Regions from separate parts of the Pseudomonas syringae pv. tomato str. DC3000 genome, predicted to be linked through region 1. Evidence: riboswitches for the same ligand, from Rfam matches in the RefSeq annotation. Region 1 holds a riboswitch; each other region holds the start of a gene.

Evidence for each region. Region 1 has a riboswitch for cobalamin ahead of cobW (cobalamin biosynthesis protein CobW). Riboswitches for the same ligand answer to the same signal wherever they lie in the genome.
Region 2: it holds a riboswitch for cobalamin, as region 1 does, so the genes downstream of both, PSPTO_RS16855 (ABC transporter substrate-binding protein) here and cobW (cobalamin biosynthesis protein CobW) in region 1, are expected to answer to the same signal.
Region 3: it holds a riboswitch for cobalamin, as region 1 does, so the genes downstream of both, cobO (cob(I)yrinic acid a,c-diamide adenosyltransferase) here and cobW (cobalamin biosynthesis protein CobW) in region 1, are expected to answer to the same signal.

Annotation. Positions count from the first base shown of each region.
Region 1 covers NC_004578.1:3,540,118-3,545,245, forward strand. Annotated here, with positions in the region: gene cobN (cobaltochelatase subunit CobN) at 1-1,012, opposite strand, end outside; gene cobW (cobalamin biosynthesis protein CobW) at 1,016-2,080, opposite strand; cobalamin riboswitch at 2,194-2,418, opposite strand; cobalamin riboswitch at 2,477-2,691, shown strand; gene PSPTO_RS16285 (CbtB domain-containing protein) at 2,787-2,972, shown strand; gene PSPTO_RS16290 (CbtA family protein) at 2,993-3,715, shown strand; gene PSPTO_RS16295 (cobalamin biosynthesis protein) at 3,708-4,157, shown strand; gene cobM (precorrin-4 C(11)-methyltransferase) at 4,190-4,939, shown strand; gene PSPTO_RS16305 (indolepyruvate ferredoxin oxidoreductase family protein) at 5,109-5,128, opposite strand, start outside.
Region 2 covers NC_004578.1:3,677,304-3,682,431, reverse strand. Annotated here, with positions in the region: gene PSPTO_RS16865 (ABC transporter ATP-binding protein) at 1-150, opposite strand, end outside; gene PSPTO_RS16860 (FecCD family ABC transporter permease) at 147-1,169, opposite strand; gene PSPTO_RS16855 (ABC transporter substrate-binding protein) at 1,166-2,179, opposite strand; cobalamin riboswitch at 2,309-2,507, opposite strand; partial or broken gene PSPTO_RS16850 (FadR/GntR family transcriptional regulator) at 2,527-3,242, opposite strand; gene PSPTO_RS16845 (FadR/GntR family transcriptional regulator) at 3,351-4,085, shown strand; gene PSPTO_RS16835 (oligogalacturonate-specific porin KdgM family protein) at 4,447-5,128, opposite strand, start outside.
Region 3 covers NC_004578.1:1,876,265-1,881,392, reverse strand. Annotated here, with positions in the region: gene cbiB (adenosylcobinamide-phosphate synthase CbiB) at 1-362, opposite strand, end outside; gene bluB (5,6-dimethylbenzimidazole synthase) at 359-1,009, opposite strand; gene PSPTO_RS08935 (cobyrinate a,c-diamide synthase) at 1,006-2,301, opposite strand; gene cobO (cob(I)yrinic acid a,c-diamide adenosyltransferase) at 2,341-2,952, opposite strand; cobalamin riboswitch at 3,043-3,257, opposite strand; gene PSPTO_RS08925 (PQQ-dependent sugar dehydrogenase) at 3,377-4,705, shown strand; gene PSPTO_RS08915 (C40 family peptidase) at 4,871-5,128, opposite strand, start outside.

The DNA.
Region 1 (5,128 bases):
GCCAGGCCAAGTCCTTGAAGCTGATCGGCCGACTGATGATCCGCCCGTCCAGCTCAGGCAAGGCAATGTGCATGGCCAGGTCTCGGGCACCCAGGCCCTGCTCGCTGGCCTGCCAGGCTGGCTGGTTGTCCTGCGCGCAGATCGCCTGAATCACCGGCACGTTGCGCCGGAACGGGCGCAGGTGAGGCGCTTCCGGGCTCGATTGGGCAAAGCCGGTGGTGTTGAGAATCAGCTCGACGTCAGCTTCATCCAGCCAGTTTTCGACCTGAACGAAGCAGCCCGGCTCTTTGAGGCTGGCCACGGCGATAGGCAACGGATTGATGCCCTGCGCCTGCAGGTGCTCGCAGAATTCATCGATGAAGCCGGTATTGGCCGCCTGCAGGTGCGAGCGATAGAACAAAAGTGCCACCACCGGCTGCCCGGCCGTCCATTCGGCCTGCCAATCGACAAGCTGGGCACTGGCAAGGCGCGGGTGATAAACAGCCGTACGCGGCAGCGGTTGCGGTTCAGTCCACGGGTAATCGCGGCCCAGCCATTGGCTGGCCATGCAGTGAAACAAATCCAGTGCATTCTGCATGCCGCCCTGACGCAAGAACTGCCAGAGCTGGTCGCGCTGCGCAGCAGGCACAGTGCTCAGGTCGCTCAGCTCGGGATCGGGACGGTCATCACCCGGCACCAGAATGACCTGCACGCCACGCGCTGCCAGCTCCATAAGCCGCTCGACGCCGTAACGCCAGTAGCCGATGCCGCCGTGCAGGGAAATCAGAATGACTTTGGCGTGGCGCAGCACCTCATCGACGTACAGGTCGACCGAGGCGTGATTCTGCACTTGCATCGGGTTGGCCAGACGCAGGCTGGGGTAGTCTTCGGGCAATTGCCGGGCGGCTTCGGCCAGCAGCGCCAGGCTGGAGTCGCCGCTGCAGAGAATCACCAGCTCGGCCGGGGTTTGCCCCATGTCGGCGATGCTGTCATCCGGGACGAAACCGCCGGGCTGGGTTCTCAGTAAATGCATGGGTCAGCCGGCAATCGCAGCGTTGAGCTGAGCGTGCAGCGCAACCGCGTCCAGTTCCTGGCCAATCAGCACCAGATGCGTGGCGCGCTCTTCGTCGGCACGCCAGGCACGGTCGAAGTGCTTGTCGAAACGCGTGCCGACACCCTGGATCAGCAGGCGCATCGGTTTGCCCGGAATTGCCGCAAAACCTTTTACACGCAGAATGCCGTGTTGCACGACCAGTTGATTCAGCGCATCGAGCAGCACTTTCTCGTCAGCCTGGGGCAATGTCAGGGAAATTGAATCGAACGCGTCGTGATCGTGGTCATCATGATCGTCATCGTCGTGATGATCGTGGTGGGTCTTGCGCGCGTCGATGTGCAGTTCGGACTCGGCACCCACGCCCAGCAGAACACTGATCGGCAGGCGACCACTGCTGGCTTCAACCACCTTGACCGCAGGCGGCAGCTCTTCGGCGACTTCAGCGCGCACGGCGGCCAGCCCTTCGGCGTCGATCATGTCGGCCTTGTTGAGGATAACCAGATCGGCGCTGGCCAGTTGGTCGGCGAACAGCTCGTGCAGCGGCGATTCGTGGTCCAGGTTGGGGTCCAGTTTGCGCTGTGCATCGACCTGATCCGGAAAGGCTGCAAACGTACCCGCCAACACGGCCGGGCTGTCGACCACGGTGATCACGGCGTCAACCGTGCAGGCGTTGCGGATTTCCGGCCACTGGAAGGCTTGCACCAGCGGCTTGGGCAGGGCAAGCCCCGAGGTTTCGATCAGGATGTGGTCCAGATCACCACGCCGGGCCACCAGTTCGCGCATGACCGGGAAGAACTCTTCCTGCACCGTGCAGCACAGGCAGCCATTGGCCAACTCGTAGACGCGGCCGTTGGCTTCTTCTTCCGTGCAGCCGATGGTGCATTGCTTGAGGATTTCACCGTCGATGCCCAGCTCGCCAAACTCGTTGACGATCACCGCGATGCGTCGCCCTTCGGCGTTGTCGAGCATGTGCCGCAACAGCGTGGTCTTGCCCGAGCCGAGGAAGCCGGTAACGATGGTGACGGGAAGCTTGGCCAGTGTTTTCATCAGGTGCCCTTTGGCAATGCGGCGGGCAAACAGGACGAGAACCACGTGCACTGCACACGGATCGGATCGCCACCGGATCACCCCGCCCGGTTGTAGTGAGAATTCGCAGGCTTTTTGTCAGCCCGGTTCGAGGCAGGTCTCCTGGCTCACGGCAGCGTGTGGCGGGCGTTGAACACCTTGCCGACACACATTCATCGCGCCTTCCCGCCGCAGCAGTGGCTGTGCAATGAACATGACCGTTTACAGTTGCGGGGGCAGCTGCGGCATGTACCGCATTCCCGTCTTAGCTTCATGTCGTAACGCTTTACACATGAAGAACCTCGAACCGGCAAGGCTACGCAGTGACCGCAGGCAGGTCAATCGTTCAGATTGACGATGCCCCGCTGCCCATGCTCTCCTGTGCACCTTGTTTCGGGTGCCCCTCACGGGGTGAAACGGGAAACCGGTGCGCTCAACCTGTTGAGCAAGTCCGGTGCTGCCCCCGCAACGGTAAGCGAGAGAAGGTCTGATCCACTGTGCTCTGGCATGGGAAGGTGACCTTGAAGGTCTGAACGCACACGTGTTCAAGCCCCTCGCGAGCCCGGAGACCGGCCCGACATTTTTCCAATGACACACCCGCGGTGGGCGGGCGCAGTTGAAACCTCTGGCGTTCGTCAGCGGGTTCGCGCGCGCATGGCCCATTTGCCAACACTCAAGAGGGAACGCCATGTCCACCATCAGCAGCAGCCAGACGGCCGCTACCAGCTCAACCCAGACCCAGCGCCTGACCGCCGCCATCAGCGCTGCACTGCTGGGCGCGTGCCTTGTGTACTTCGCCGGGTTCTCGCACATTGCCGCTGTGCACAATGCGGCACACGACACCCGTCACAGCGCTGCCTTTCCTTGCCATTGAGCGTCATTGAGGACAACACAATGTTCAAGCGAATCGCACAGACCGCAGGGTTTACCGGGCTGTTGGCCGCCCTGCTGCTGACCTTGCTGCAAAGCTTCTGGGTCGTCCCGCTGATCCAGCAGGCAGAAACCTACGAGAAAGCACCTGCCGAACACGTTCACGAGCATGCCGACGGTGCCGTGGCTGAACACAGCCATGCGCATGACGAAGCAGCGTGGGAGCCGGAAAACGGCTGGCAGCGCGTGCTGTCCACCACCGGTGGCAATCTGGTGGTCGCCGTCGGTTTTGCCCTGATGCTGGCCGGGCTTTACACCCTGCGCGCACCGGGCCGCACGGCACAGGGCGCGTGGTGGGGGCTGGCCGGTTTTGCCGTGTTCGTGCTGGCGCCGACCCTGGGGCTGCCGCCTGAGCTGCCGGGCACCGCTGCCGCAGAACTGAGCCAGCGTCAGCTTTGGTGGATCGGTACCGCAGCGTCCACCGCTGCCGGGCTGGCCTTGCTGGTGTTTGGTCAGAACTGGCTGCTCAAAGTGCTGGGCGCGGCGATTCTGGTGGTGCCGCATGTGATCGGCGCACCGCAACCGCTGGTTCATGAAAGCCTTGCGCCTGAAGCACTGGAATCGCAGTTCAGGGTCGCTTCGCTGCTGACCAACGCGCTGTTCTGGGTTGCACTGGGCCTGATCAGCGCCTGGCTGTTTCGCAGAAGCAATGTTCACACAGATAATGCCCACTCAAACCATGCCTGACCGCATCAGGCCTGAGCACTCGACCGTCCGCCCCGGCACGCCTCTGGTAGTCGGGCTGGGCTGTCGACGCGGTTGTTCGGCGACCGCGTTGCGCGAGCTGATCGAGAACAGGCTTCGAGCGCTGGAGCTGAACCTGGGAAGCATCACCGCGCTGGCCTCAATCGATCTGAAAGACAAGGAACCGGGCCTGCTTGCACTGGCGGCGCAACTGGCTGTGCCGCTGGTATTTTTCAACGCCGCGCAACTGGTGGCCTGGGAGCTGCACCTGACCCACCGCTCCGCGCAAGTCTTTCAGACCACAGGCTGTCACGGTGTAGCCGAAGGATCGGCACTGGCCCTCGCCGCGCAGCTGGGCGACGGTACGGCGCGGCTGCTGATAGAGCGGCAAAAAACCACTCAAATGACATTTGCCTTGGCGTCCAGCCCGGCTGTGGGCGGATAATCGCGCCGCGCTCATTGACCCCGGAGTTTCCATTGACTGTCTATTTCATCGGCGCAGGCCCTGGCGATCCCGAGTTGATCACCGTCAAGGGGCAACGCCTGATCCGCACCTGTCCGGTCATTATCTATGCAGGTTCGCTGGTGCCGCTCGCCGTGCTGGAAGGCCACCAGGCGGTGCAGGTGACCAACAGCGCGGAACTGCATCTGGAGCAAATCATTGATCGGATCAAGACCGCTCATGCGCAAGGCCAGGATGTTGCTCGTGTACATTCCGGCGACCCTAGCCTGTACGGTGCCATTGGCGAGCAGATCCGCCATTTGCGTGAACTGAATATCCCCTTTGAAATCATTCCGGGAGTAACTGCGACGGCCGCCTGCGCTGCGTTACTGGGCGTGGAGCTGACGCTGCCGGATATTTCGCAAAGCGTGATTCTGACCCGCTACGCCGACAAGACCTCAATGCCGAGCGGCGAAGAACTCGCCAGCCTGGCAAGCCACAGGGCGACCATGGCGATTCATCTGGGCGTAAATAACCTGCACAGAATCGTCGAAGAGCTGACCCCGCATTACGGCACCGACTGCCCGATTGCCGTGGTACACCGCGCCAGTTGGCCGGATCAGGAATGGGCAATAGGTACGCTGGCAGACATAGAGGAAAAAGTGCGAGCCAAAGGCTTTCGCCGCACCGCACTGATCCTCGTCGGCCGCGTACTGGCCGCCGACACATTTGGCGAATCCTCGCTGTACCGGGCCGGGCATGCGCACCTGTTCAGGCCCAAGTAACGCTCGTTCGCAGGCTCGCCGTTTGTGTGAGTGGCAGGGGCGGCCGATCCGCGTTACTCACGAAGGGGCCGGTGCAGCCTCCGAGATCTACTGATCACCGATCGTCAGCCTTCGCGAGCAAGCGAAGCGTCGCCCGGCTCGCGCTCAGGCACTCACATCGCTTACCTGATCAAGCAGCCACCTCATACA
Region 2 (5,128 bases), 140 kb from region 1:
GCCCGAACCATTAGGGCCGACCACCGCGAGTGTCTCGCCTGTGGCAATGCTCAGATCGACATCGCTCAGCAGGGGCGTGCCACGCACCGAATAGCCGAGCCCGGAGCAACCGAGCACGCAAGAGCGGGGCGACTGCGCAAACTCGTTCATCGCGTGCTGTTGCCCCGGACAAGAATCAAGGCGAAGACCGGCGCGCCGATCAGCGCAGTAATCACCCCGATCGGCAGCGCCTGGCCTTTGATCATCGTGCGCGAAAGGATATCCGCAGCGATCAGAAATAGCGCGCCGCTCAGTGCGCTCAGCGGCACCAGCCGCGCGTGACGCACGCCGACCAGCATGCGCACCGCATGCGGAATCACCAGCCCGACAAAACCGATGGAGCCGACAATCGACACCATCACCGCCGTCACCAGCGCTGCCGTGGCGATCAGGATGATCTGCACACGTCGCACCGCAATGCCGAGCGACGCGGCCGAGTCGCTGCCGAACGTGAAGGCATCCAGCGCGCGCCTGTACCAGAGGCACACCAGCAAACCGGCCAGCACCGTCGGCACCGCCAGCCACACCGAGTGCCATCGCACCCCGCTGAGGTTGCCCAGCAACCAGAACATGATGCCGCGAGCCTGTTCGGAACTGGCGGATTTGGTGATCATGAACGAGGTCAGCGCGTTGAACAGTTGTGAACCGGCGATACCCGCCAGAATGATCTGCACCGACGCTGTGGTGCCCCGTGAGGAATGCGCGAGCAGGGCGACCAATGAAAACGCCGCTACGGCCCCGGCGAACGCGCCGACCGACATGGAAATCGCCCCCGCGCCAAAGCCCAGAATGGCCACCAGCACCGCGCCGGTCGAGGCCCCGGCGGAAATCCCCAGCAAATAAGGGTCGGCCAGCGGGTTGCGCAGCAATGATTGCAGCACCACGCCGCAAATCGCCAGGCCGGCTCCGCAGGCTGCCGCGACGATGGCCCGGGTCAGCCGGTAATTCCAGACGATGCCTTCGTCGATAGGGTCCAGCACATAACCGGCCGCCCAGAGTTTGTTGGCCAGCACCTGAAAAACCACGTCGAGGCTGATCGAGGTTTCACCAATCGCCGCGCCGACCATGATTGCCAGCACCAGGATGGCTGCAACCCAGAGCAGATGGCCCAGCGCCACAGGCAGTCTCATCGTGCGGCGTTGAAACGGTTGGCGGCGTCGGCCAGTTCTTCGAACCCGGTGAACAGGCGCAGACCTGCCTGCATGCCCTCGGCGTCGATGATCACGATCCGGTCATGCTTGACCGCGTCCATGTTGCGCGTCACCGGGTCGCTCTTGAGGAAGGCGATCTTCTTCAGGTAGTCGTCGGCCGGAAAGCGGCGACGGTCCATGCGTGCAATCACCAGAATGCTCGGGTTGGCCTTGGCAATGGTTTCCCAGCCCACGGTTGGCCATTCTTCGTCGGACTGGACGATGTTGCGCATGCCCAGGCTGTTGAGCATGAAGTCCGGGATGCCTTTGCGGCCTGCTACAAAAGGATCGCTGGCTATCTCGGAGCTGGAAAACCAGAACAGCGCAGACACATCGTTAGCCTTGTTCTGCCTGACGTTGGCAATCGCTGCGCTCAGGCGCGTTTTCAGCTGCGCGACCAATGCGTCGCCGCGATCCTGCACATCGAAAACCTGCGCCAGTTGTTCGATGCTCTTGTAGATGGTCTCGATGCGAAAAGGCTCCAGGCGGGTACCATCGGCGCCGACCAGGTTGTCTTTGCCTTCGCAATCGGACGGCAGAATGTACGTGGGGATTTTCAGATCATGAAACTGCTCGCGGGTACCGACTGCGCCCTGTTTGCCGACCATCCATTCCAGCTGCACGACCACCAGTTCGGGACGTTTGCCGATCACCGCCTCAAAACCCGGTTCGTTATCGGCCAGGCGCTCCACCTTGTCGTTCTGTGCCTTGAAGCGCGGCAGCACGTTGTTGAACCACAGCGAGGTGCCGACCAGCTTGTCGCCCAACCCCAGTTCATAGAGCATTTCAGTGCCCGCCTGGCCAATGGTCACGGCTTTGGTCGGTGCATGCGCGAACGTCAGGGTCGAACCGCAGTTTTCCACGGTCAGCGGATACTGCGTGGGGGCGGCGAACGTCAGGGTAGACAACGTCAGGCAGGCGGCGATTGCGGCGAGGCGGGGCAGCGACATGAAATGCGGTCTCCATTGGAGCAGGTGCCAAGGCGCAATGCACATCAGGAAACACATCCCCGGCAGATGACCGGGCACGGCAAAAGGTGCCGACGCGTGCGGATGTCCTTCCCGGACACCCCGCCGGTTAGTTGGTTGAATCGGGTCGGCAGGTCTCCTGACTGGCATGTCATCACCATGCTCCGGCCTTCCCGGATCTGAATCCAGTGGCAGTCTTGGAGCAGGCTCGATGCCTACAGTTGCGGGGGCAGTTTCGTTTTGGCCTTTGAAACAAAGCTGGCGAATTCCCTGTTAGTTCCTCTCGGAAACCGACGGCCGGCATGGTAAACGATAAGGGTTCTTGATAGCTAATGCTTTGCGCGCACGCGCAGCAGGCTGTTGATCAAATGCAGGCGCATCGCGGCGCGCGCGGCATCGCGGTCCTGATGAGCGATGGCTTCATAGATGCTTTCCTGCTCGCGGCGCTGAATGTCCGGGTCATCTATGGCATGCGCCAAGGCGATGTTGCCGAAGCCGCTGCGCGCGCGCGGCAGAATGCTGCTGCCCAACTGGCTCATTACGTCGGTAAAAAAGCTGTTGGCGGTGCACAGCGAGATCTGCCGGTGGAATTCGAAGTCGGCTTGCAGGGTGTCTTTGCCTTGGCGCGTGCAACGGTGCAGTTCATCGAGCGCCTGGCGGATCGCGTCGAGTTGCTCGGGCGTGCGCCGTTGGGCGGCGAGGGCGGCTGATTCCGGCTCCAGGCTCAGGCGCAGCTCGATGATCGACACCGCATCGCCAGGTGTGCCGATGGAGGATTGGTCCTGACTGGAGTGGCCGGGCTGCGAGGCATCGACCACAAAGGTGCCATGCCGTGGCGGGTTTCCACCAGCCCCTCGGCCTGCAAGCGCGACATCGCTTCCCGAACCACGGTGCGGCTGACTCCGCTTTCGCGAATGATTACCTGCTCGGTGGGCAGCTTTTCGCCGCTCTGGATCTCGCCATCGCGAATCCTGCGCGCGAATTCGGCGACCAGTTGCTGGGTCAGGCTGGAACGGCGGCCTTTGGGGGAAGAGGAGTGTTCCATGGCAGGGTGATCGGTCCGTTTGGGGGGGCTGAGTATAACCGTACTCGGAACGTGTTTTGTGCGGGTATCGCAGCCTATACTCGCGTATCGGACAGAACTGAGGCTGCAATGTCGGACAACGCGCTTTCCCCGCAAAAAAACCATCGACGCCTGGCAGAAACCCTGGTTGACCGCTTTGCCCAGCGCATGCGTGACGGTGTGCTGGTGCGCGGAGAAAAGCTGCCGTCGGAGATCCACATCATGGAAGCCGAAGGTGTGAGCCGCACGGTGGTGCGTGATGCCTTGTCGCGGATGCAGGCGGCGGGGCTGGTGGAAACCCGCCACGGTGTGGGTACATTCGTCCTTGACATGCCGCCGCCCGAAGGTTTTTCCGTCGGCCCGGCGACCATCGCCAGCGTTGCCGATGTGCTGAACCTGCTGGAGTTTCGCCTGAGCCTTGAGGTCGAGGCGGCCGGTCTTGCCGCCCAGCGCCGCAGCCCGGAGGCGCTGCTGGAACTGAAGCGTGCTTTTGATGCTTTGCTCGAAGGGCCGCAGAAGTCCGGGACGACCATCAACGCCGACTTTCAGTTTCACCTCAAGATCGCCAAGGCGTCAGGCAATGCCTACCTGATCGACATCATGAAACACCTGGGCACCAAGCTGATCCCGCGCACCCGCATGAATTCGGCCTACACCGGGCAAAGCGACCGCAGCGCCTACCTTGCCGGGATCAACGCCGAACACCGGCAAATCTACAACGCCATCGCCGAAGGCAACGTCGATGCCGCGCGCGCTGCAATGTACCTGCACCTCAACGGCAGCCGCATGCGCCTGCGCCGTACTCAGGCGTTGTACAGCGACTGAGCTGATTCAGGATGAGCGTCGTACGATAGTTGAGATTATCGTTCCGCACGCTCCGGTGGGAATGCCTTGCGTGACGCTCCGCGTCACAGATCTGCGCCGCACCGCGCATTCAAGAGCGGACGCGGAGCGTCCAGAAACGCATGCGACGCGGAGCGTCGCACGATAATCATACTCAGGCGTTATCGTTCCGCACGCTCCGCGTGGGAATGCCTTGCGTGACGCTCCGCGTCACAGATCTGCGCCGCACCGCGCATTCAAGAGCGGACGCGGAGCGTCCAGAAACGCATGCGACGCGGAGCGTCGCACGATAGTCAGATCGTTCGCGAAATGCGTGCCGTGACACTCCGCGTCGCAATCTGCGCTATAAGAAGTTGTACTGCACCCCCACCCTTAATCTCAGCTGGCGCTTGTCGTCTTCCGAGTCCACCTTGATGTCGCCCACCTCAAAGAACGGCACCCAGTGCTTGTCCCACCTGTATTTGAAGGCCGCGTTCTGTTCGTAGTCGGTCCTGCCATTGTCGTAACGGATGTAATCGGCGTCGAAGTAGGTGAACTGATACTCATAAGCCCAGGGGCCTTTGCTGGCGTAATTGACCCAGACGTCGTAACGATTGATCGACTGATCGTCCATCTGGTTGTCAGGCATGTCGTGGTTGACCTTGTCGCGGTCAAGTTTGATCGAGTCGTAGCGATAGCGGCCCGAGACGCTCAACTGGTCATTCACTTTGTAACCCAGCTTGAGGCCCATTTTATAGGCCGTGGACTTCTCGATGCTTTCCAGTGCCAGTGACGGGGTGAGCATCCATTTGTCATTGAGCCGATATTGATAGCTGGTCGTCAGTTCGTGGCCGTTACCGACGGTGTTGTCGAATGCAACGTCCTGTCGGTCGCCTGCGGTCTTGTATTTAAGCTCGCCTTCAAAGCCCCAGCCGCTGTCCAGGCGGCTGCCGAATTTGACCCGGTCGGCATGCATGCGCGTGCTTTCCGCGTATTGGTGGCGGTAGTTGATGTAGGCGCTGTCGGCATGGGTCCATGCACTGGGC
Region 3 (5,128 bases), 1.7 Mb from region 1:
CTGACCAGATAACCGACCCGCTGCCGCGCCTCGTCCAGATCATCGGCGCGCAACGCCTGCGCCACCGGCTGCACGTGCTCACCCAGGCTGCGCATGCCCAGCGCGCAGTACAACGCCAGAATCTCGAACAGCCAGCCGATGTAAGGCAACCAGCTCAACAGCGTGGCCAGCAGCGTCAACGGCACGACTGTAATCACCCAGGCAGTGACGCCATGACTGCGCCAGCCACGCCCGCCGCTGTTGAAGCGTTGCTCGACACGGTTGGCAAAGCCTCCGAACGCCACCAGTGGATGCCAGCGTTTCGGCTCACCGAGCAACGCATCCAGCGCCACACCGGCGACGCTCAACAGCGCCACACTCATTGACTCACTCCCCATTGATTTTCATACAGCAGTTCATGCAGCGGACGCGCCTGCGCCCAGCCCTCCATGACCAGCATCGGTGCAGGATAAAATGCGTTCACCGGCCCCAGGCAGATGATCGCCAGCGGCTTGGCACCTTCAGGCATGTTCAACAGCGCGGCCAGCGCATCAGGGTCGAACAGCGACACCCAGCCCATGCCCAGCCCTTCGGCACGCGAGGCCAGCCAGAGGTTCTGAATGGCGCAGGACAACGAAGCCATGTCCATTTCCGGCAAGGTGCGACGGCCAAAGATATGCTGCTCACGACCTTCCATCAGCGCGGCGACCAGCACTTCCGCGCAGTCATTGATGCCCTCGACCTTGAGCTTCATGAACGCGTCGGTGCGCTCGCCCAGTGCTTCGGCAGTGCGGATGCGCTCTTCTTCAACCTGCGCCTGCATCTTGCTGCGCAATGCCGGGTCACTGATGCGGATGAAACGCCACGGCTGCATCAGGCCAACGCTGGGCGCTTGATGCGCGGCTTCCAGCAAGCGCGCCAGCAGTTCGGGCGCCACCGTGCCGCCGCTGAAATGGCGCATATCACGGCGCTCGGCGATGGCGCGGTACACCGCAGCCCGTTCTTCGGCGCTGAAGGCGTGCTCGGTCATGGCTTGAACAGCGCCGCAATCGCCTGCGGGCAGGACGGGAAATAGAAATGCACGTAGGAGGCGGTCAAGCGCCCGATGCGATAGACCGCCTCGGCCCCCCGCCCGCCATTGGGGCTGACGCCACGGGCAATCGGCTGCAACTCGGTGCTGGTCAGCGAATGGTGATACGTGTGGCCGTGCAGCGTGCCTTCGGGCAGCTCGACCGCTTGCAGGGCCAACGCCGCCAGACGCTTCTGCATGACCGCTTCACCGGCGAGCAGCCCGACCAGTTCGGCGCGCACGCCCTCCACGTCGGTCAAGGCATCAAGCAGGTAAAGCATGCCGCCGCACTCGGCCAGCATCGGTTTGCCGGCATTGTGGTGAGCCCTGATCGCGGCCTGCATTGAGGTGTTGGCCGCCAGCGCAAGGTGATGCAGCTCCGGGTAGCCGCCCGGCAGATACAGACTGTCGGCTTCGGGTAGCTGGCTGTCATGGATTGGCGAGAAGAACGTCAGCTCTGCGCCCATATTGCGCAGCAGGTCCAGGCTCGCGCCATATAGAAAGGCAAAGGCCTCGTCGCGGGCAATAGCAATGCGCACACCCTTGAGCAGCGGCTCGACCTCGACCGGATCAGGCGCGGTAAACGTCACCGCAGGCGGCAACGCCACTTCGCAGGTGCTGGCCAGCGCGGCGGCGGCCATGTCCAGACGCAGGTCGAGGTCGTTGAGCTCACTGGCCTGCACCAGCCCCAGATGGCGGCTCGGCAACTCGAAACCGACTTCACGCGACAAGGCGCCGTACCAGCGCAGGCCTTCGGTCAGGCTGTTTTCCAGCAACTGCGCGTGGCGCACGGTGCCGACGCGGTTGGCCAATACCCCGGCAAACGGCAAATCGGGCTGATAGCGCGCCAGCCCAAGCGCCAGCGCGCCGAAGGTCTGCGCCATCGCGGTGCCGTCGATCACGCCCAGCACCGGCACGCCGAAGTGACGCGCCAGATCGGCACTGGATGGCGTGCCGTCGAACAGCCCCATGACGCCTTCGATGAGGATCAGGTCCGCTTCATCAGCCGCTTCCCACAACAGCCGACGGCTTTCATCCGCACCGACCATCCACATGTCCAGTTGATAGACCGGCGCGCCGCTGGCCCGCTCGAGGATCATCGGGTCAAGAAAGTCCGGCCCGCACTTGAACACCCGGACCTTGCGGCCCTGATTGCGGTGCAAACGTGCGAGTGCAGCGGTCACCGTGGTTTTGCCTTGCCCGGAGGCAGGCGCAGCGATCAATACCGCCGGGCAATGGCGCGGGGCTCTCATTGCAGTGCTCCCATTGACGCAGTTCTCATGACGAATGGCTCACAGCTCGATACCTTTTTGCGCACGGATACCGGACTGAAACGCATGCTTGACCACACCGATCTCGGAAACCGTGTCGGCCAGGTCGATCAATTCGGGTTTGGCGCCACGGCCAGTCACCAGCACGTGCTGCATCGGCGGGCGCGCCTGCAGGTCAGTCAGCACCTGTTCAAGGTCGAGGTAGCCATGCTTGAGGGCGATGTTCAGCTCGTCGAGCACGACCAGGCCAATGCTCGGATCGCGGAGCATTTCCTGCGACACGGCCCAGGCCGCTTCGGCGGCGGCGATGTCGCGCTGGCGGTCCTGGGTCTCCCAAGTGAAACCCTCGCCCATCACGTGATAACGCACTTGTTCAGGAAAGCGCCGGAAGAACATTTCTTCGCCAGTGCTGTTGCGGCCCTTGATGAACTGCACCACACCGCACTGCATGTCGTGGCCCATGGCCCGGGCGAGCATGCCGAAGGCGGAACTGCTCTTGCCTTTGCCATTGCCGGTCAGTACCAGCAGCAGGCCGCATTCATTGGGCGAGCTGGCAATGCGCTCGTCCATCACGGCTTTTTTGCGCTGCATGCGCGCCAGATGGCGTTCGTCGCGTTCGGGGGATTCGTTCATCTTGGCTCTCCGCTCGGGGCAGGCGAAAGCAGACGGAAGGACAGCACTGGACAGCACGGCTACGCCCTGCACAGAGCATCACCCTCCGTGATGCCATTGAGTGGTTCAGGCCGGTCTCCGGGCTCATGAGCGGGTTACCCCGGCTGCGCGCCTTCCCGTGTCGAAACACAGTGGCACGATGCACAGCCTTGACTCATTTACCGTTGCGGGGGCAGCGCCGGGATCGGATCGGTCGATCCACACCGGCTTCCCTGTTTCACCCTGCCAATCGAGGATTGCAGAGCACCTGAAACAAGCCGCGAAGGGTAGAGGGTTGGGCCGAGAGCGTCAATCGACAGCGCAGCCCGGGAACACGATTGAACCTCGACGGTTTGCAGGGCCTCTATCAGTTACTGGACCACGCCTTTGTTTATGGAGATCGATCATGTTCACACTCAGACCCCACTATGCAGTGCTGCTTCTGGTTGCCGGCGGCCTCGCTGCCTGCGGCGAGTCTTCGACCCTGCAAGTCTCGGATGGAACAGGCCCCTCGCCCAAGCTGCCGGAGCCGAACAAGACGCTGATCCCGACCGTCAATATCGCGCCTGCCATCGGCTGGGAAAAAGGCGCCAAACCGGTGGCCGCACCCGGCACTCAGGTGGCTGCCTTCGCTGAAGGGCTGGATCACCCGCGCTGGCTGTATGTGCTGCCCAACGGTGACGTACTGGTCGCGGAAACCAATTCGCCCGCCAAGCCGGATGACTCCAAAGGCGTTCGCGGCTGGGTCATGGAGAAAGTCATGGGCCGCGCTGGCGCTGGCGTACCGAGCGCCAACCGCATCACCTTGCTGCGTGATGTCGATAAAGATGGCGTCGCAGAAACCCGCACCGTTTTCCTGCAGAACCTCAATTCGCCCTTCGGCATGACGCTGGTGGGCAATAAACTCTATGTGGCCGATACCGACCGCCTGATCAGCTTTCCGTATGAAGCGGGCCAGACGTCGATCAGCGCACAGCCAACCAAGGTGGTTGACCTGCCGGGCGGCACGCTCAACCACCATTGGACCAAGAACGTAATTGCCAGCAAGGACGGCAGCAAGCTGTACGTGACGGTCGGCTCCAACAGCAACGTGGGCGAAAACGGCATGGACCAGGAAGAAGGCCGCGCGGCGATCTGGGAAGTGGACGCCGCGACGGGCAAGCACCGCATCTTTGCGTCCGGCCTGCGCAACCCGAACGGGATGGATTGGGAGCCAAAAACCGGCAAGTTGTGGACGGCAGTGAACGAGCGTGACGAAATCGGCAGCGACCTGGTGCCTGACTACGTGACCTCGGTGCAGGACGGCGCTTTTTATGGCTGGCCTTACAGCTACTATGGCCAGCACGTCGACGAACGCGTCAAACCGCAGAACCCGGCACTGGTCGCCAAGGCCATCGCCCCGGATTACGCGGTCGGCCCGCACACCGCGTCACTGGGCCTGGTGTTCGCCGACGGCAAGACCCTGGCTGCGCCGTTCAACGAAGGCCTGTTCATCGGCCAGCATGGCTCATGGAACCGCAAACCGCACAGCGGCTATAAAGTGGTGTTTGTTCCCTTCAGCGGCGGCAAGCCCAACGGCACGCCAGTCGATGTGCTGACTGGCTTTCTCAACAAAGACGAAAAAGCCATGGGCCGCCCGGTCGGTGTGGTCAACGATCAGCGCGGCGGTTTGCTGGTGGCGGATGACGTCGGCAACAAGATCTGGCGCGTGACATCGGCCAAGGCGGCTCAATAACGCCGAGCGTAGAGGTTTGACGCGGAGCGCCGCACGATAGTTGAGATTATCGTTCCCTACGCTCCAGCGTGGGAATGCAGTTCTCTACGCTCCGCGTCGCAAGAGGACGCGGAGCGTCCTGAAGGGCATGCGACGCAGAGCGTCGCACGATAAGTTTTGACCAGACTACGGTCGAATCTGCGCCAGGCTTGCTGGCTGAATCACGCGCTTGGCGTTGAGGTAGGCTTTCTGCCAGTAAGGCTTGTCGAGGCTGTCGAGTTTGACTGTGCCGCCGGTGGCGGGGGCATGCACGAAGCGGCCTTCGCCGACGTAGATGCCCGCGTGGGACACTTGCGAACCGCCCGAGGTGGCGAAAAATACCAGGTCACCCGACTGCAACTGCTCGCGACGAATATTCGGCACACCCATCACGATCATCTCGCG